DNA from 2 places in the Fructobacillus evanidus genome. Region 2 is predicted to be linked to the other one. Evidence: predicted binding sites of a transcription regulator. Region 2 holds the regulator's gene; the other holds the start of a gene.
The links. The regulator LexA, encoded in region 2, represses DNA repair genes until DNA is damaged. The targets are predictions, from matches to a motif close to CNAACANNTGTTNG.

Region 1 (10,392 bases), on a different contig from region 2:
TGGCAGCGAAGATTGGCCTGATTTTTCAGGACTTTAATCTATTCCCACATTTGACGGTTAAGAAGAACTTGACCTTGGCACCAATGACGGTTAAGAAAATGTCTGCGGCAGATGCGAACAAAAAGGCTGATGAGTTGTTAGCAACGCTTGGGTTGACTGACCAAGCTGACTTATATCCTTACCAGTTGTCTGGTGGCCAAAAGCAACGGGTAGGGATTGCTCGGGCACTCGCAATGGATCCACAAATTATCGCTTACGATGAACCAACCTCTGGTCTGGATGAAAAGACCACTGATCAGGTGAGCCAAGTAATGCTGGCCTTGAAGAAGGCTGGGGTTACTCAATTGGTCGTGACCCACGATTTGCCATTTGCTGATAAGGTGGCGGATACAGTCTTTGACTTTGAAAAGGAGGTCCAGCGCTAATGATTACGATGAAAAAGAAAATCATTGTCAATACCGCTGTGATTGTGGTCTTTCTTGCCGTGGTGGTTGGTTGTGTTGCCTTTCTTTCTAAACCAAAATCAGATAATGATGCCAATACCAAAGACAATTGGGCCAAGATTCAGCAGGAAAAAGTGATTACGATTGGTTTGGATGATACCTTTGTCCCAATGGGCTTCCGGGATTCATCTGGAAAATTAGAAGGATTTGATATCGATTTGGCCGATAAGGTCTTTTCTGATTTGGGTATCAAGGTTAATTGGCAACCAATTGATTGGTCTATGAAGGAAACGGAATTAAATACTGGTAATATCGATGCCATTTGGAATGGTTATACCAAGACACCTGCCCGGGCAAAGCAGGTCGCCTTTTCACAGGTTTACCACAAGGTTGCTCTTTCTGTTGTCGTTAAGAAGGGCCAGGGCATTAATAAGTTTTCTGATATGTCCGGTAAAATCTTAGGTGTTCAAACCGGGTCTTCAGGTGAATCTTCATTGAACGATCAGCCAAAGGTCTTGAAGCAGTATATTAAGGGGCAAAAGCCTGTTGAGTACGATACCTTTGACAAAGCCTTTACTGATTTAAATGCTAATCGAATTGACGGTTTGTTAGTTGATGAGGACTATGCCCGTTATTACATTAACCACCAGGCCAACCCAGCCGATTATGAAATTCTAAAGGGTGGCTTCCCAGAGACGGAAGATGTTGTTGGATTCCGTAAGGGCGATGTTGAACTCAAGGAAGCGGTCAATAAGGAGTTGACAAAGTTGACCAAGAACGGCTTTGTTGCTGCTTTGGAAAACAAGTGGTTTGCACAAAATTAATTGAGAAAGTATTAAAAACGCCTACGGGCGTTTTTTCTTTTGATAAAACCGAGTAAGATAGTTATATGATAAAAAAGACGATGGTGGCGCCTGGCGTCCAATTGGCATACCAGCCAACAAAGCAATTTAAAACAATTCATATCAATGTGACCTTTGCGACGAAGGCTAAGAAAGCCATTGCAACCAAGCGAGCGCTCTTGTCCTACTTGATGGCAGTTTCTTCGAAGGAGTATCCAGACCAACGAGCGGTTTCTTTGGCAATGATTGATGCCTTTGGGGCCAACTTTCAAACGAAGGTCGCAACGCTGGGCGATTTGGATCTTCTAACGGTTTCGATTCAATTTATTAAGCCGGGGCTTTTGCCAAATTCAAATCAGCTTTTGGAGCAAATTTTAAACTTTTTGCAAGCAATGCTCTTTGATTTTGATTGGGAAAGTGACCAAGCCCAAATAATTTTTAATCAAGAGCGGCAGAACCTGAAGCAAGCGATTTTAAGTCGCCAAGATGATAAGGTAGCGTTTGCTTTGGATCAAGCACGCGAATTGATCTTTGCTGATGCTGCTGTGCGGGAATCGATCTTAGGCTCGATTGAAGAATTGGACCAATTGACCTTACAGGATGTTCGGCAAGCACAGCGAGAGCTGTTAGCTGCCAATCAAGTGGTGATTTCAGCTGTCGGCGACTTGGATTTTGATCAATTGGAAGAACAATTGTCTGCTTGGCCTTGGGCTGATGTTGGCCGCGATGAAAAGAGTGTTGCTGACCAGGACGACCCAGCACAAATTCCTCAATTGTTAGCTGTCGGTCAAGAAAAGCTTATGAAAAAGTCAGATTGGCAACAGGCCGTCTTGGTACAAAATTATCAAGTAGAGGGCTTGTCCTTACAGGAAAATGGTCCACGCTATTATGCAACTTTGGTGTTAAACACAATTTTTGGGGCTAGCCCAGCCAGTTTGCTTTTCACTGAAGTTCGAGAAAAAAATAGTTTAGCTTATAATATTTCGTCGCGCTTTCAACCAGACTTAGCTGCCTTGACCGTTGTGGCTGGTTTTGATTTTGACCAAGTCAATTTGGTGGAAGACTTGATTCAGGTTCAATTAAAGACATTGGTAGAAGGCCAGGTGGCGGCAGAAATGCTCGAAAATGCTAAGCAAAGCTTAAAAAATGAGTATTTAATCCGTCAAGATTCACAGGCTTACTTGGCTGTGCGTCAGGCCGGTCGCTTTTTGCGTCAGGCGAAAGCAGGTGCGACTGATTTTCTAACTGCGATTGACCAAGTTTCAGTGGCAGATGTGCAGGATGTTGCTAAGGATTTAACCTTTCAGAGCAGCTTTGTTTTAGCACCTGAGAAGAAGGGGGAAGCTTTTGAAAATGAATAATCATGAAAAGCAGCCCTTTGTTTTTCAAACGAAAGAGGGCTTGACAGTTAACCTCATTAAAAAGCCTGGCTATCACCAATTTTTGGCCTCATTGACAGCCCGTTTTGGGTCGTTAACGACGACGATGATGATTAATGAAAATCAGCAAATCATCATTCCAGCCGGTACCGCGCACTTTCTGGAACATAAAATCTTTGATAAAAAAGATGGTGACGCGTTAATTCGCTTTACGGAGTTGGGGGCGGACGCCAATGCCTTTACTGGGCCCAACCAAACGACTTATTATTTCACTGCCACTAGCCGGGTTTTAGAAAACTTGGCTTGGTTAATGGATTTTGTGCAAGAACCTTATTTTACCGAAGAAAAGGTTGTTCGTGAGCGAGGCATTATCGAGGAAGAAATTAAGCTTTATCAGGATGATCCTGCTTGGCAGTTGTATCAGGGAATTATTGGGCTCTTATATCCACAATCAGCATTGAGCCAATATATTGCAGGAACCAAAAACAGCCTGCAAGAAATTACTCCTGATTTACTCTATCAAATTCACGCGGCCTTCTATCAACCCGAAAATTTGGTGTTAACGGTTGTCGGTGATTTTGATACTAGTGAATTAATGGCCTTTATTAAAAATCAACAAGGTCAAATCAGTAGTCAGAAAGAAACTGTTTTTGTACCAAAAGAGGATTTGGCAAAGCAGGTGAGTTTTGCAGCACAAAAGAAGCAAGGATTATCGCTAGAAAAAGGGGCCTATGGTCTCCGCTTACCAAGTCGTCCTGAAACTATTTCAGGAATTGAACGTGTTAAAGAAATCCTATTAGGCGAATTGGCCTTGGATTTAGTCTTTGGTGATCAAACGGCGTGGTTCCAGGATGTTTATGACCAAGGAATTTTCGGTGATGACTTTGATTATGAGTATAGTAATTTTGGTCCGTACCAGTATCTGACGTTTTTTGCGGATGGTGAAAAACAGGATCAGGTGCAAGAATCTTTGACGAAGAGGCTGGCAGAAGCAGCGGCTGTTTTAGCCGAAAGCCAGACTGATTTTAACCGGTTACAAAAAGCTTTGGCTGGGCAAACTTTGGCTAGCCAAAACCGTCCGGATCGGCTTGGTTTAGACGAGGATTTAGCCTTGTATGGTGTATCACTATTTGATAAAATGAACTTAATAACACGTTTTTGCTTAGATGATGTTGTCGAGTGTGGTAAACGGCTCTTTGAAGGTGGTCGTTTGACCCGCTTAGTATTAGAAAAGTAAGAGAAAAAATGACTGAATATTTAGCAAGTGAAATTAGTCAACAGTTACGAGAAGCTCGGTTGGAGAAGGGTTACACAATCGACCAATTAGCCGAAATGACTAAGATCCAACCTCGGTTTTTACAAGCGATTGAAGATGGTGACCAGGATGCTTTGCCTGGTCAATTTTATGCCCGGGCTTTTGCCAAGCAATTTGCTGAGGCGGTTGGTTTAAATCCTGATGATCTTTTTGATGAAGTTGAATTTGATCCACAAGTGATTAGCGACTTATCGCATGCACACCGTGACGATGACGGCGTTGTTCGCGCGGGCGTTAACAATACGGAAACCTTTAAATCACGGTTCCGTGGTTTTATTCCAAAGATTTGGTTAGCGATTATCGTTGTGGCAGTTTTGTTGGTTGCTTGGTTTGTTGTGACACGAATGAGCTCTGGTTCTAATTCATCAAATAGTGGAAACCAAGTTGAAGTGACATCATCATCTGTACCACAGTCATCATCTTCATCGTCCGCAGCCTCATCATCAAGCGCTAATGGGGGCATTAACCTTGGGACTGCAACGACAAACACGGCCCAGTTAACGACGACTTATACTGTTGCCGGCCAATTGGCTAACACGCATACCATTGTTGCCAAGGGCCAAAATGGTGGCTCAATGTTTAAGGTAACCGACGGGACGGGTAAGGTCTTGTATAACGCTTGGTTGAACCAGACCGATGAGAAGAGTGTTGAGATTCCTGCCAATACGGCCATTGTTAATATTCAAGTTTCACAGGTTAGCCACGTCAACTTGACGATTAACAACCAACATATTGATTTACCAAACTTGCCAACGAACCCAGCTCCAACGACTTGGAACGTTGTCTTGAATTTGAATAAGTGAGAACAAAATGAATTTACCAAATAAACTAACGGTCTTTCGAATCATCTTGATTCCAGTTTTCATGCTCCTTTTGATTTTTTCAAAGGGTTCAACGGTTGTGAACACTGATTTAGACCTGACCCTTTCATGGGTCCTGGCGGCCATCGTTTTTGCCGTTGCTTGTATGACTGATTTCTTAGATGGGCAAATTGCTCGTCGAAAGCACTTAGTAACCAACTTCGGTAAATTCTTTGATCCATTAGCTGATAAGCTTTTGGTCATGACTGCCTTGATTTACCTGACTGCCTTTCACCAAGTTCCTGCCTGGGTCACAGCAGTGATTGTTATCCGGGAATTAGCCGTAACTGGATTGCGGACATTGGTTGTTGAAAATAACGGGACGGTCATGGCTGCTGCCTGGCCTGGTAAGATTAAAACTTTTTCGCAGATGTTTGCGATTTTCTTCCTGTACTTAAAAGATTGGCCGTTTGCCCTTGTTGATTTTCCAATTGGCCAGGTGCTCTTGTATATTGCCGTTTTCTTTACAATTTATTCAGGAATCGAATATTTCTGGAAAAGCCGCTCGGTTTTTGCAGACGGACTATAAGCGCTTTAAGCGCTTTTTTCGTCCAATCAAATAAGGAAGAAAGCGATGCGAACAAATGTTCGTAAAAGTCCTTGCATTTTGTTAAAAAAGTCCGTACACTGTTGATAGACATTGAAGGAGTATCAAGCATGGTTGCAAAAAAGACAAGCGATGATAACAAGAAGGATGGCCGTCAGGCTGCCTTAAATGAAGCTTTAAAGAAAATTGAAAAAAACTTTGGAAAGGGTTCTATTATGACGTTGGGCGATAACGCCTTAACGCAAGTAGAAACTTCACCATCTGGGTCTGTTAAATTGGATGTGGCATTAGGTGTTGGTGGTTATCCCAAGGGACGGATTATTGAAGTTTATGGGCCTGAATCATCAGGTAAGACGACGATTGCTCTGCATGCGGTAGCTGAAATCCAAAAGAATGGTGGCACAGCTGCTTATATCGATGCTGAAAATGCCTTGGACGTTAAATACGCTGAAGCTTTAGGTGTTAAGAAGGATGAATTGCTGTTGTCACAGCCTGATACTGGTGAACAGGGACTGGAAATTGCTGACGCCTTAGTTCAATCAGGTGCTGTTGACATGGTCGTGGTTGATTCTGTGGCCGCCTTAGTTCCCCGTGTGGAAATTGAAGGTGAAATGGGGGATGCTCACGTTGGTTTGCAGGCACGGTTGATGTCTCAAGCTTTGCGTAAGTTAGCTGGAACCTTGAACCGGACAGGAACGATTGCCATCTTTATCAATCAGATTCGTGAAAAGGTTGGCGTGATGTTTGGAAATCCCGAAACAACGCCAGGTGGTCGTGCCTTGAAGTTTTATTCGACAATTCGTTTGGAAGTCCGCCGGTCAACTCAAATTAAAGATGGATCAGACGTGACTGGTAACTTGACCAAGGTCAAGGTTGTGAAGAACAAGGTTGCGCCACCATTTAAGGTCGCCGAAGTCGATATCATGTATGGAAAGGGAATCTCACAAACTGGTGAAATTCTTGATTTGGCCGTTGATCAAGATATTATTGATAAGGCTGGTGCTTGGTATGCCTATAATGGGGAGCGAATTGGCCAAGGTCGCGAAAAGGCCAAGGAATATTTGGATGACCCTGAGCACGCTGCTTTGAAGGCAGATATCTATACACAAGTGCGGAATGCTTATGGCATTGGCGATGAGCCAGTTGCTGATGCAGGTCCCGATGAAAGTGATAGCAAAAGTGCAGAAAATCACGATAACGACGGGCTTACCGACGAACCGATTATTTAGAAATAGTAATAATAAATTAATATTAAAAAGCGTTGTAAAACGCTTTTTTTTGTTATAATGTGTTTGTTCTTAACTGAAGTGAATGATTCATTTTCACACAAATTGTTCGGATTAGTTTGGAATAGATACTTGTTGTTGTAGGATAATCTTTTGCACCCAGTTGGGAGAAGAGGAATCATGCAAAGATCGCATCGCGGGTCATGGATAGTGGCCTCTGTCGTCGTTGTACTTGCCGTCATCTTAGGAATTGCCTATCAAAACCGAGACAAGCAAGCCAACACCGCACCCATTACTGCAGTTGGTTCAACTGCACTGCAACCTTTGGTTGAAGCTGCCGGAGAGGACTATCAACGTTCTCATCCTGGTGTCTCCATTACCGTTCAAGGTGGTGGAAGTGGTACGGGTCTGTCGCAAATAGCGCAAGGGGCTGTTTCCCTCGGGAACTCAGATCTCTTCGCTGAAGAAAAGAAGGGGATTGATACAAAGAATTTAGTTGATCATCGAGTCGCAGTCGTTGGAATTGCGCCAATCATTAATAAGCAAGCCGGTGTCAAGAATTTGACACTGGCACAGTTAACCGATATCTTTACCGGTAAAATTAAAAATTGGAGTGAACTGGGCGGAAAGGACATGCCAATTGTGCTTGTCAACCGTGCCGCCGGTTCCGGAACTCGGGCCGCTTTTGAAAAGTGGGCCATGGGTGGCAAAAAGAGTGCCTCTGCACAAGAGCAAGATTCATCAGGAATGGTCTTGTCAATTGTTAAGAGTACTCCGGGAGCTATCTCTTACGTTGCCTTTGCTTATAAGTCAAACGATGTTGTTCGAGCAAACATCAATGGTGTCGCACCTACCGATGCCAATGTTGAGGATGGGGCTTATCCTATCTGGTCATACGAACACATTTACACGCACGGCAAGCCAACAGGTGAAGTTGCTAAGTTCTTGGATTTCTTTAATTCAGATCGTGTACAGAAGACGTACGTACCAAAGTTGGGTTACATCTCAAATACAAATATGAAGATTGAACGTGACCTGCATGGTAACATTACCGCTAAGCAGAAGGGGTAAGGCAGACAATGGATCTTATTACCGAAAAAATTAAAAAAACTTCGTTGTCAACCAAGCAAGACCGGTTTGGAAAGTTCATCTCGGCTCTTGCCTTAATTCTAATCACTGCGGTGGTTATCTTGATTTTTGGCTTTGTTATTACTCGGGGGTTGGCCACCTTTACGACCAATAAAGTTTCAGTTAGTAAGTTTCTCTTTGGAACGAATTGGAATCCGAGTGTTGTTGACCCTAAGACGGGTCAACCAGGTATTGGAGCATTACCGCTCATTACTGGTTCTTTGGCGGTAACAATTTTGGCCGCTATTATTGCAACGCCATTTGCGATTGGAACAGCGGTCTTTATGACTGAAATCGCAGAAAAGCGTGGTGCACGCATCATGCAACCAGTCATCGAATTGTTGGTTGGAATTCCTTCCGTTGTTTACGGTGTTATCGGTTTGGCTGTTGTAGTTCCAGCCGTCCGTTCAATTTTCGGCGGAACAGGTCTTGGAATCTTGTCTGGAACAATTGTTTTGTTCGTCATGATTTTACCAACCATTACATCAATGACAGTCGATGCCTTAAAGGGTGTTCCTCGCTATTACCGTGAATCAGCCTTGGCCATTGGTGCCACGCGTTGGCAAATGATTTACAAGGTGATTTTGCGGGCAGCTACGCCAGGAATCTTGACAGCAATTGTCTTCGGAATGGCGCGTGCCTTCGGTGAAGCTTTGGCTGTTCAAATGGTAATCGGAAATGCGGCCAAGATGCCAGGTTCTCTGGTTTCACCAGCAGCAACCTTGACCTCCGTTTTGACGATGGGAATTGGAAACACGGTCATGGGTACGTTGCAAAACAACGTCTTGTGGTCATTAGCAATGATCTTACTTCTGATGTCTCTCGTCTTTAACCTCTTGATTCGCTGGATTGGTCGAAAAGGAGAACTGAAGTAATGAAAGCAAAAACTGCTGATAAAATTGCTACGGCCGTGATTTACGCAATCGCTGGTTCAGTAGCGTTGGTGCTGGCAGCAATGCTAGCCTTTATCTTGGTTCGAGGATTGCCTCACTTGTCATGGCACTTCTTAACTGCACAAGCTCGGTCATTCGAGGCTGGTGGTGGAATTGGCATTCAATTGTTTAATTCTTTCTATCTCTTGATTTTGGCCATGCTGATTTCATTCCCAATCGCTCTTGGGGCGGCTATTTACTTGAATGAATATGCCAAGCCAACGATTTGGACATCAATGGTTCGTACCGCAATTGAAGTGATGTCATCATTGCCTTCTGTTGTTGTTGGATTGTTTGGTTTCTTGATTTTCGTTGTGAAGTTGAAGCTTGGTTTCTCCATTATTTCTGGGGCCATTGCATTGACATTCTTTAACTTGCCAATTTTGACTCGTTCAATCGAGACGTCATTGAGCCAAATCCCAAACTTACAACGTGAAGCTGGGGCGGCTTTGGGCCTTTCACGATTTGAAACAGTTATTCACATCATCTTACCGGCAGCGGTACCATCCGTTGTGACAGGGGTTGTGATTTCTGCGGGACGTGTCTTCGGTGAAGCCGCTGCATTGATCTTTACAGCTGGTCAGTCAGCACCTTCATTGGACTTTGGTGACTGGAACCCATTCAACTTGGCATCGCCATTGTCACCGTTCCGACCAGCCGAAACTTTGGCCGTGCACATTTGGAAGATTAATTCGGAAGGAATCATGCCGGATTTGTCACTCGTGTCAGCGGGAGCATCAGCGGTTTTGATTATCGTGGTATTGCTCTTTAACTTTAGTGCACGTCGCTTGGGAACACTTCTCTACAAGAAGTTGACAAAATCGTGAGGTTAGCATGACAGATAAGAGTCAAGAATTAAAGCCAGTATCAGATTTTATTCCTGAAAAGGCACCGGAACGCTATATCATTCCAATGGAGGATGATAAACATGAAATTGCCCTTTCAACTGAAAATTTGCAAGTGAGTTATGGCGATAACCTTTCCCTAAGTGAAGGGGACTTGCGTTTCGAACGCTATAAGATTACCTCTTTGATTGGAGCATCTGGTTCAGGTAAGTCAACGTTTTTGCGGTCATTGAACCGAATGAACGATGGCGTTGCCAATGTTACTGGTCATATTTGGTACCGTGGATTGGACATCAACTCAAAAGACATTGATGTCTATGAAATGCGTCGCCACATTGGAATGGTTTTCCAACGACCAAACCCATTTGCTAAGTCAATTTATGACAACATTACCTTCCCATTGACTCGCCGTGGTAAGTATACTAAGGCCCAGCTCGATGAGATTGTGGAAACAACGTTAAAGCAAGCTGCTTTGTGGGACCAAGTTAAAGATGAATTGAACAAATCAGCGCTTTCATTGTCAGGTGGACAAGCCCAACGATTGGTGATTGCCCGTGCCTTGGCCTTAAAGCCTGATATCTTGTTGCTCGATGAGCCATCATCAGCCTTGGATCCAATTTCTTCTGCTAAGTTCGAAGATACTTTGCTGGAGTTGAAGAAAAATTACACGATTATTATCGTGACGCACAATATGCAGCAAGCAGCCCGGATTTCTGACTACACGGCCTTTATGCACCAAGGTAAGGTAATTGAATACGATTTGACTCGTAAAATCTTTACCCGTCCTAAGGTGGAATTGACCAACGATTATATTTCAGGTAATTTTGGATGACAAAACAAAGCGAAACAATCTTACAAACTCGTAACGTCAAGCT
Region 2 (10,392 bases):
GCCAGCGTAAGATAATTCTCGCATTTCACTATAAGACATGTTCTTAATAGCTGCTGGGTGACTGACCAACCGGGGGTTGACGGCGTAAATAGCAGAGACGTCTGTAAAGTTTTCATAGACTTCTGCCATTAAGCCACGAGCTAAAATCGCACCGGTGATGTCGGAACCGCCACGAGAAAAGGTAACCATCTCGCCACGGTCATTGTAACCAAAGAAACCAGGAAAAATATAACGGGTATCATCTTTGATTTCAAAGGCGCCAAGGTCTCGATAAGTGGCTTTTTCATTTAGGGTTGCGGTTGTTGCATCGGTTTCCATATGAAGCTGTTTTGGGTCGACGAAGACTGCCTTTTCACCTTTAGCTTGCAGAATCAAGGTCAGTAATTGCGCGTTTAAATACTCGCCATGGGCGGCAAAGGCAGCTCGCAAATAAGAGTAAGAGCGATAATGATGATTTGCCAATTGGTCAATTTGGTCAGGAATCGTTTGGAAAACCTCTTGGTCGAGGTTAAAGTGGTCGGCAATGGTCTGATAGCGTTCCTTTAACGCTAAGACCGTTTCAGTAGCATCCTCATCGTTGATAGTTTCGTTGGCATAGCGAATCAAGAGGTCGGTGACTTTGATTGGAAATTCTTTTGCCTTACCAGGGGCGGAGGTCACGATAACCTGCCGGCTTTCGTCCTGATTTAAAATATCGATGACGCGTTCAAACTGGGCTCCAGTTGCTAAAGAGGAACCGCCGAATTTTGTTACTTTCATAATACTGCCGGTAAGAAATCGGCACTCCTTTCATAAATCAAAACAGAATGTGTGCCTTTAGTCCAATGAACCTGTGAGGGTGGCACCGGTGTGTTGGACAGCTAAAATGGTTGCTGTGCCGTTCAGCTTGAGACCATTAATGGCTTCAAGTAACTGGTCAGCGTGTCCTCGTTCAACTATTGAGACAACTGTCGGTCCAGCTCCCGACAGGTATGTCCCGGCTAGGTCAAGGCTGTGTGCTAAAGCACGAATTTGTAAAAATTCTGGTGCTAAATCAGCCCGGTAGGGTTCATGCATTTGATCTTCTTCTACTAAATCCATTAATCGCTTTTGGTCACCTAAGTAGCAAGCGGCAACCAAGTTGGCAAGGTGTTGACTTTGGTGAACGGCCGTTTTGAGCGGTAAGTTTGCAGGCAAAGCTGCCCTTGCTTCCGCTGTTTTTAATGGGTAGTCCGGAATAAAGGTAACCGCGACCAAATTTTTTGGTAGTGGAAGGGTAGTGGCTTGTACGCCATTTTGGTTATCGTCTGTTAATTGTAGGCCACCTAAAATAGTTGGCGCCACATTATCAGGGTGGCCTTCAAGGGCTGCTGCTTCTTGCAGAACTTGGTGACGATCAATCGTTTGATCGACTAAGTAGTGCCCCAAGAAAAGACCGGCCACTAATGCTGATGAGGAAGACCCAAGACCACGAGCCAGTGGAATGTCACTTTTAACGATTAGTTGGTGGGGTGTAATATCTGGATCAACGAGTCGAGCAGTTTGAACAATGAGATTGGTTTCATCGTTTGGAATATCTGCGCCAAATGGGTGATCCACTTGCCAAGTATCAGTTTTTGGACCAACGGTTACGGTTAAATTAAGGTTTAATGCAAGTCCAAGACAATCAAAACCAAGACCAAGATTGGCAGAACTTGCGGGTACAGTGATGGTTAGCATGGATAAATCACAAACTCCTTTGCTAATGTCCGATTAGTTGTTAAGGCGTCAAGAAGGGCGTCATGCTGATCTTTGGACATTTCTTTGGTATAAAGGACGAGCTGAGAGCCAAGACGGTTATTTTCGTGGCTGGCTTGACGAACAATCAACGAACGGAGTTCGTCCTTGGTGTCTTGGCTGACACTGTTTGCACCAGTTGTATTCAGAATCCAGCAATAGGCTTGAGCTCGTTCGCCAGCTAATGTCATTTTCCTTTCTGGCAACGGTTGCTTAGCGTCCTTTGGTGCCGTTGCGGCAGCCAAAATATCGGCTAAGACGGCTTGGGCCGTTGGGCGTGCACCAGCCCCAGGGCCATAGAAAAGCGTTTGACCAAGGTTATCACTGTTTACTGCAATAGCATTATTCTCATTGTGAACCTGTGACAGAGGCGATTGTGGTAGCACAACCTGGGGAGCAACGATAACGACTACTGAATCGGCACTGATTTGATCGATGCGGAAAAGAAGCTTGAGTTGGCCACCAAGTGTTTTAACGGCAGCGATATCCTCATCGGTAATCTTCTGAATACCGGTAATTTGAATGTCTTTTAATCTGGCTTCCAATCCAAAGACCAGGCGGGCCAAGATGATGGCCTTGTAAGCAGCATCGTAGCCAGCGACATCATTTGTGGGGTCCGCTTCGGCAAATCCTAAGTCTTGTGCTTGCTTTAGGGCAGTTTCGTAAGAAAGGTCATTATCGGCCATTTGGGTCAACATATAGTTGGTTGTGCCGTTCACAATCCCAGCTAACGAGCGGATTGTATCGGTGCGGAAATATTCACGTAGGGTACCGATAATTGGAATCCCACCGGCAACGGCTGCTTCGTATAAGAGGGGCACCTGCGCTTTGTTTGCTAAGTCAAGGAGTTCTTCTCCAGCGGTCGCAATCAGGTCCTTATTGGCTGTAATAACCGGCTTTTTACTTGCCAAAGCGGACTTAATCCAGTTTTTAGCGGAGCCAGGACCACCGGCAACTTCGACAACCAAATCAATTTCTGGATCATCTAAGATGTCCTTTGGGTCGGTGGTCAGTTGGATGGTGGGGTCTAAACCAGGGCGGTCCTTGGTTAAAGAAGAGACCATCGCGGTTTTTACGGTCAGGTCTAAACCAGTATTTGCACTGATTTTTTCTTTTTGTTCCTCTAAGATGGTTAACAAGCCCATCCCAACTGTTCCTAAGCCAAAAAGGCCAATCTTAACTTCCATGATGACTCCTTCTATCGTTTTTTACTGTCAAGTAAGGATAATTTCCTATTAACTTTACCATTTTCCCGCCTAAAAAGGAATGTTTTTGTTATAATATCATTAGAAATCAATGAGATTGAAGGAGTACGTCATGGAATATGTCTCGACCCGGGGAGAAGCCCCTGCTGTTTCTGCCGCCCAGGCCATCCTCCAGGGCTTAGCACCGGATGGTGGTTTGTACGTGCCAAATCAGTGGCCGACTTTGAACTTGGATTTAAAGACCATCGGTCAACAATCCTACCAGGATTTGGCGACTGAAATTTTTGCTGCTTTTTTGCCTGATTTTACAAAAGCAGAGATTCAAGCCGTTGTACAGGCAGCTTATGGTAGCCAATGGGATACCGATAAAATTGTGCCGGTCAAAGATGCTGGGAACAATTTGCACTATTTGGAGCTTTTTCATGGTCCGACATTGGCCTTCAAAGATATTGCCCTTCAGGCCTTGCCTCACTTAGTGATTGCAGCGGCTAAGAAGGAAGGCCTTGATAAGGAGATTGCCATCTTAACGGCGACCTCCGGTGATACTGGTACTGCAGCAATGGCTGGATTTGCAGATGTACCTGGTACAAAAATTGCAGTTTTGTACCCACAGGTTGGAGTTTCGGACATCCAGCGCCAGCAAATGGTCTCTGAACCCGGAAAAAATACTTATGTTTACGGGATAGAAGGGAACTTTGATGATGCCCAGCAGGCGGTTAAGCGTCTTTTGGGCGATTCTGATTTTGCTACTTTTTTAAAGGAAGAAGATATTCAAATTTCTTCAGCGAACTCAATTAACATCGGTCGTTTGGTTCCACAAATCGTCTATTATTTTTACGGCTATGGCCAATTGATTGAAAAAGGTCAGATTAAGCCTGGTGAAGAAATTGACGTACTTGTCCCAACTGGTAACTTTGGGAACATGTTAGCAGCCTACTATGCTAGTCAAATCGGTTTGCCGGTGGCTGATTTTACGGTCGCTTCGAACGAAAATCATGTTTTAACAGAATTATTCCAAACAGGGGTATATAATAAAAACCGTGACTTCAAGGTGACGAATGCGCCGGCTATGGATATTTTGGTGTCGTCAAACTTAGAGCGTCTCTTGTACTTTGCTGGCGGTCAGGATGCTGATTTGATCAAAAAAGATATGGCAGACTTGCAAAGTCAAGGCCAGTATCAATTGGCAGAAAAAACGAGATCTGGTTTAGCGAAGTTTTCTGCTGGTTGGACTAATCAAGAACAGGTAGAAGAAACGATACGAAAGACGTTCCTATCTTCTGGTTATTTGATTGATCCGCACACGGCCGTGGCGGTTCATCAATACCATGACGATGGTCACCAGACCCTTTTGGCCGCAACTGCTAGCCCCTATAAGTTCCCACAAACGGTTCTTGAGGCACTTGGCGAAGAAGTTGTTGGTGGTGAAGGTGGCTTGACTGCTTTGGCAGCAGCAACCAAAACACAAATTCCTGACCAATTGAAGGATTTGTTCCAGCGACCTGTTCGTCATCGGACGTTTATCCAGGCAGCTGATATTCAAAAGCAGATTGAAAGCGCCTTGAAGACAGACTAATTTTCTTCTGTTGTTTATTATGTCATTTAAAAAGAAAGAGAGAATTTTTTTATGGTAGCAAAGACAGCCTATAATGTAGCAGTGCTCGGTGCAACGGGTGCTGTTGGACGTCGAATTTTGGACCAGTTGGCCCAGTCAACAATTCCGGTTGGTGAAGTCAAGGCCTTAGCTTCTGCTCGTTCAGCCGGTCAAAAAATTAGCTTTAAGGACCAAGAATTAACGGTCGAAGAAGCAACTGAAGATTCCTTTGCAGGTGTTGATATTGTTTTGGCCTCAGCCGGTGGATCTACCTCAAAGGCTTTGGCTCCGGCTGCTGTTAAGGCTGGTGCTGTTGTGGTCGATAACTCTTCATACTGGCGAATGAACGATCAGGTGCCACTAGTTGTACCTGAAGTCAACGCCACTGCTCTCAAGGAACATCAAGGAATCATTGCCAATCCTAATTGCTCAACGACGCAATTGGTGATGGCGCTTGACCCAGTTTACCGAGAATTTGGTTTGAACCAGGTGATTATTTCGACTTACCAGGCGGCTTCAGGTGCTGGAAAGGCAGCAATGGATGAGGTTTTGGCTGAAGCTCAGGCTCGTTTGTTGGGTGACGACATGGCAGAATTGGCCCATGTCCTACCGGTGAAGGGTGATAAAAAGCATTTCCCATTAGCCTTTAACTTGTTGCCACAGATTGATGTCTTCGAAGAAGAAGGCTACACACACGAAGAATACAAGATGATCCACGAAACGAAGAAGATTATCTTGGGTGACAAGAATGCTAAGGCCATCAAAGTGACTGGTACGGCTGTTCGTGTGCCAGTTATGATTGGTCACGGTGAAAGTGTTTATATCGATACTGGCGATGAGAAGGTCACAACTGATCAGATTCGTCAGGCAATCGGTGCCGTTGATAATGTGATTATTGAGGATGACCCAGCTACACAAACTTACCCACAACCTCTTTTGGCTGAAGGTAAGCGTGAAACATTTGTGGGCCGCATTCGTCCTGATTTGGAAAATCCGGGTGCCTTCCACTTGTGGGTTGTTTCAGACAACTTGTTGAAGGGTGCTGCCTGGAATACAGTTGAAATTGCCCAAACATTGGTTGAAATGGACTTGGTCCGTGTACCAGCTGACTCAACTTTTGCATAAATAATTTTGAAAAGCCACCAATTTATTCATTGGTGGCTTTTTAGTGCCCTTATTTTGCTATTAAAAAAAGCCCGACTACAAAAATGTAGTCGGGGGCTTTAGGCAAGTTTGTTTTTAGTAAATCGCGTCGCGGTAAAGGGAAACAACTTTTCCCAAAATGGAAACAGATTCCAAGATGATAGGGGCCATTGTATCGTTTTCCGGTTGAAGGCGGTAGTGACCACCTTCTTGGAAGAAGCGCTTAACAGTGGCTTCGTTGTCCTCGTTCATGGCAACGACGATATCGCCATTATCGGCATTTTGTTGGCGACGGACGATTACTTTGTCGCCATCCAAAATACCGATGTTAATCATGGATTCACCACGAACATTCAGCATAAAGAGGTCACCATCATAGGGAATCAGATTTTCTGGAATGGGGAAGAACTCGGTTGCTTCTTGTTCGACGGCTAAAATCGGTTGGCCAGCTGTGACCAATCCTAGGACTGGAATTTTACCGGAAGTGGCCGAAATTCCGAGGATTTCAAAACCGGCTGGTGTCACTTCAATAGCGCGTGCCTTAGTTCCTTCTCCCTTCTTCTCAAGGTAGCCGTTTTTAATCAAACGGGCAATGTGGCCGTGGATGGTTGAAGAGGAAGATAGGCCGACTGCTTCACCAATTTCACGAATGGTGGGTGGGAAACCATTTTTACTTTGATAGTCGTGAATAAATCTCAAGACTTGAATTTGTTTTGAATCAGAACTTGCCATATGTACTTTCCTACCTGTATTTGCTACGTTTATCTTAGCGAATTTTAACCTGAAAAGCAAACAAATGTTCGCGAAAAAACCTTAAGAAATATTAAATTTTATTACAAAATGGGGATTAAATTTAAAATAGTGGATAAAGAAATTTTTTTATTCGAGTTATCGACCTGTTTTCCACTGTTTTTGTAAAAAAATACTGTCTTGCTTGCCTTTATGCTATAATATCTTATAGATTTTCGTAGTTAAAGGAGACCAATAATGGTTGTATTAGTTGGAATTTTGGCTTTGGTCGTTGGTTTGGTTGGGGGATTCTTCTTGGCCCGCTTTACGATGAAGTCGTACTTGGCAAAGAACCCACCCATTTCAGAAGAAATGATGAAGTCAATGATGATGTCAATGGGCCAGAAGCCATCACAAAAGAAGTTGAATCAGATGATGGCTCAAATGAAGGCACAAAATGCCAAAGCACAAAAAAAATAAGCCAAACGGCTTATTTTTTTTGTGCTTTTGGATCGATGTATACCCAGTTGGGATCGATTTCTTTGTCCAAGGCATCAAAAGATTCTTGAATCTTTTGATTGTATTCGGCAATTTTTTCGTCCGTCAAGCGGGCCTTAGGATCAATCACAATTGGTTCACCAAAATTAATTGTGGTATTATTGCGTTTAAATAGATGTGAAAACTTCACGGGACCTTGATAAACTGCTGGAACAATCGGCTTCTTTGAAAGCTTGGCAATCAGGATTGATCCTGATTTTAACTTTTGAGAATGCCGTGATCCGGTTGGAAACATAATAAGTGAGCGATTGCCATTCTTTAACTCGTTGATGGGATATTTGATGGTATCGGTACCGACATTGCGCCGATCAACTGGAAAGGCCCCCAAAGTGGTAATCAAGGCGCGCAAAGCAGGATTTTTGAAAAGCTCCTTCTTGGCCATAAAAATGAAGCGCTTTGGATAGGCCGCCATGGCATACCAAACGGGATCCCACCAAGAACGGTGTGGTCCGACCAAAACGTAGTTTTCGTTTTTTGGTAGGCGCTCCTTGTGAAGATAGGTAACGCGACCATTAATAATGGCCACAAAGGTCACTGTAAAGACCCGGATAAAGCGATAGAATAACATCTGCTTGTCCCTTTCTAATTGACTTAACAGAATAATTTTACTTAGTTTATGGAGATATTGCAACAGACCATGGTAGCAGAAGAATTACGAGCAGGTGAGCGCCTTGACGGCTTGCCATCACAACAGATTCAAATTATCCAAAATCCAGATATGTTTTCGTACTCGTTAGATGCCGTGCTCTTGGCATATTTTGCCAAACCTAAACAAAAAGGACGGGGCCTGTCGGTTGATTTAGGGGCAGGAACGGGAGCGATTGGCCTCTTTTATGCCGCCAAGGTTACCGGCCAGGTAAAATTAGTTGAGCTGCAACAAGACTTAGCGGAAATGGCCCAACGCTCGGTCGTTTTAAACCACTTGGAAGACCGCGTGAGCGTGATTCAGTCTGATATGCAGGAAATTTTTGCGGATATTAAGCCTGGTTCAGTGGACACTGTTCTGTCCAACCCACCTTATTTTTCCGTGAATGAAAAGACCAAGCAAAACCTTGATGAGCATTATCAGCTGGCCCGGCATGAAATTGCCATCGATTTGCCCCGTTTAGCGCAAGTTGCCAATAAGCTGTTAAAGAATAACGGTAAATTTTACTTGGTTCATCGGCCAGATCGGTTAGAAGACATTATGTCTGCCCTTTCTGCCCGGAAATTAGCGGTCAAACGCATTCAATTTGTGTACGGCAAGGCCGACCGTGAGGCCAACATGGTCTTGGTCGAAGCGATTAAGGCGGGTAAGCCGGGGGGCGTTCGAATTTTGCCACCAATTATTGCCTATACAGCAAACGACGAATACACGCCCCAGGTACAAGAAATTTTGTATGGGCAACCTTGGCAGCTGTAAGTCAATTACAGGTGGTTGCGCGAGGAGGGGGTTTTGATAACCTTCGAGGAGGGAGATGGGAATCATGACGGATGATCATGACAAAACTTATGATTTTTATGTGCTCTATACGGCCGACGGTTATTTTTATGGTGGGTTTTCCGATGATGCCCACCGACGTTTTTTGGTCCATCAAGCGGGGAAGGGGGCCAAGTTTACTCGAGTGAAGTCCAGACATCCATTACAGCTGATTTACCAAGAAACATTTGCTAATAAACACGATGCCCTTTCGGCCGAGGCTAAATTTAAGCACCTGAGCCGCCCACAAAAAGAAGCCTTTCTAATAGAACGAGAAGTAGATTCGACAATTTGGCAAAAATAGGTAGAGGGACTTTATGAGACTCTTAATCCATGATAAAATGGGATAAATCATTTGAATTGAAGGTGGCAAATAATGATTACTACTTTTGAATTAAACAATGTTATTGGGCGCCAAGTGTCTTTTAAAGACTGCGACCCAAGAGAGAAGTTAGTGAAGGTTATTGGCAATTTTTATCACTATGATTTAGTTTCAGGGACTAATGTGGTCCCTGAAGAAACCTATGTGATTAAGCGTGCCGAGGGGAACGTCTTAATCCTCCAGAAAAAGTAAGGACGGTATTTATGTCGATTTTGGTGATTGTCATCATTGTTGTGATCGTTTTGGCCCTGGTTTCCTTTAAGATTGTGCCACAAAATAGTGTTGGCCTTTTGGAAACATTGGGTAAGTATTCTTCGACACGGCAGACGGGTTTGAATTTTCGTTTGCCTTTGGTACAAAAAATCAGGACGGTTTCCTTAGCCTTGCAGCCACTGAAGTTGGCTGGTTATTCAGTTATTACCAAGGATAACGCTGATATTGGGGCAACGGTGACGTTAAACTTCCATATCACAGACCCTGTGAAGTATTCATATGAGAACACGAATTCGATTGAATCCATGCAACAATTGGTTCGAGGCCATTTGCGCGACATCATTGGTCGGATGGAATTGAACGAAGCTTTGGGGTCGACGAGTCAGATCAACAAGGATTTGGCCGAAGCGATTGGTGATTTAACGAATACCTATGGTATTAATGTTGACCGGATTAACATCGATGAATTGAAGCCCAGTGCAGCTATCCAGTCTTCAATGGATACGCAACTGAAGGCAGATCGAGAACGAGTGGCAGCTATTTCGCAAGCTGAAGGTGAGGCCAAGTCCATCGAATTGCGCGCAAAGGCTAATAACGAAGCTTTGATTGCCACTGCTAAGGCCAACGCTGAGGCAACGCGAACAAAAGCGGATGCCGAAAGTTACCGGATTGATAAGGTTCAGGCTGCTTTGAAGAACGCAGACCAAAACTATTTCAATAACCAGTCGATTAATGCTTTCGAGGCTTTGGCTAAGTCAGATGCCAACTTGATTGTCACGAATGGTGCTGATTTGGACCAAACTGGGCAAAGTGCTATTTTGGCCAAAACTTTAGGTCAAGAATTAGCAAAAGAACAAGATTAAGAATATTTGCCAGCCGGTTGTGGTTGGCTTTTTCTTTGGACTGATTTTCACTAGTTAAAAATCAGAAAAATCCTTGCTTTTCGGTCAAAACCTTAGTAAACTAGTACCTGTTGTGAATACAACGAAAATACACACGGTAAACGAGAACGTGCAGGTGCAAGTGATTGATCATTTGTCAGCGCGGACCAAGAATTTACCGGAGGTTAAACCTAGGAGGCCACTATGGCAGTTATTACAATGAAGGAACTCCTCGAAGCAGGGGTTCACTTTGGACACCAAACTCGTCGTTGGAACCCAAAGATGGCACCATACATCTTTACGGAACGTAACGGCATTCACATCATCGACTTGCAAAAGACTGTTAAGTTGATCGACGAAGCTTACAACTTTATTCGTAACGCTTCAGCTGATGGTGCTAACATCTTGTTTGTTGGTACTAAGAAGCAAGCATCTGATGCAATCGCTGAAGAAGCAACACGTGCTGGTCAATT

Region 1: the regulator LexA is predicted to act here: its motif matches at 5,417-5,430, upstream of recA (recombinase RecA).

The regions. Positions count from the first base shown of each region.
Region 1 is NZ_CAUZLM010000001.1:6,683-17,074, forward strand. Features, by position in the region: gene AABI08_RS00055 (amino acid ABC transporter ATP-binding protein) at 1-425, shown strand, start outside; gene AABI08_RS00060 (amino acid ABC transporter substrate-binding protein) at 425-1,267, shown strand; gene yfmF (EF-P 5-aminopentanol modification-associated protein YfmF) at 1,333-2,646, shown strand; gene yfmH (EF-P 5-aminopentanol modification-associated protein YfmH) at 2,639-3,901, shown strand; gene AABI08_RS00075 (helix-turn-helix domain-containing protein) at 3,910-4,782, shown strand; gene pgsA (CDP-diacylglycerol--glycerol-3-phosphate 3-phosphatidyltransferase) at 4,790-5,368, shown strand; gene recA (recombinase RecA) at 5,497-6,615, shown strand; gene AABI08_RS00090 (phosphate ABC transporter substrate-binding protein PstS family protein) at 6,793-7,683, shown strand; gene pstC (phosphate ABC transporter permease subunit PstC) at 7,692-8,615, shown strand; gene pstA (phosphate ABC transporter permease PstA) at 8,615-9,499, shown strand; gene pstB (phosphate ABC transporter ATP-binding protein PstB) at 9,585-10,349, shown strand; gene pstB (phosphate ABC transporter ATP-binding protein PstB) at 10,346-10,392, shown strand, end outside.
Region 2 is NZ_CAUZLM010000008.1:1,645-12,036, reverse strand. Features, by position in the region: gene AABI08_RS06555 (aspartate kinase) at 1-759, opposite strand, end outside; gene thrB (homoserine kinase) at 817-1,698, opposite strand; gene AABI08_RS06545 (homoserine dehydrogenase) at 1,692-2,942, opposite strand; gene thrC (threonine synthase) at 3,073-4,536, shown strand; gene AABI08_RS06535 (aspartate-semialdehyde dehydrogenase) at 4,588-5,679, shown strand; gene lexA (transcriptional repressor LexA) at 5,794-6,429, opposite strand; gene AABI08_RS06525 (YneF family protein) at 6,685-6,906, shown strand; gene AABI08_RS06520 (lysophospholipid acyltransferase family protein) at 6,917-7,552, opposite strand; gene AABI08_RS06515 (tRNA1(Val) (adenine(37)-N6)-methyltransferase) at 7,622-8,386, shown strand; gene AABI08_RS06510 (GIY-YIG nuclease family protein) at 8,451-8,747, shown strand; gene AABI08_RS06505 (hypothetical protein) at 8,820-9,017, shown strand; gene AABI08_RS06500 (SPFH domain-containing protein) at 9,074-9,901, shown strand; gene rpsB (30S ribosomal protein S2) at 10,124-10,392, shown strand, end outside.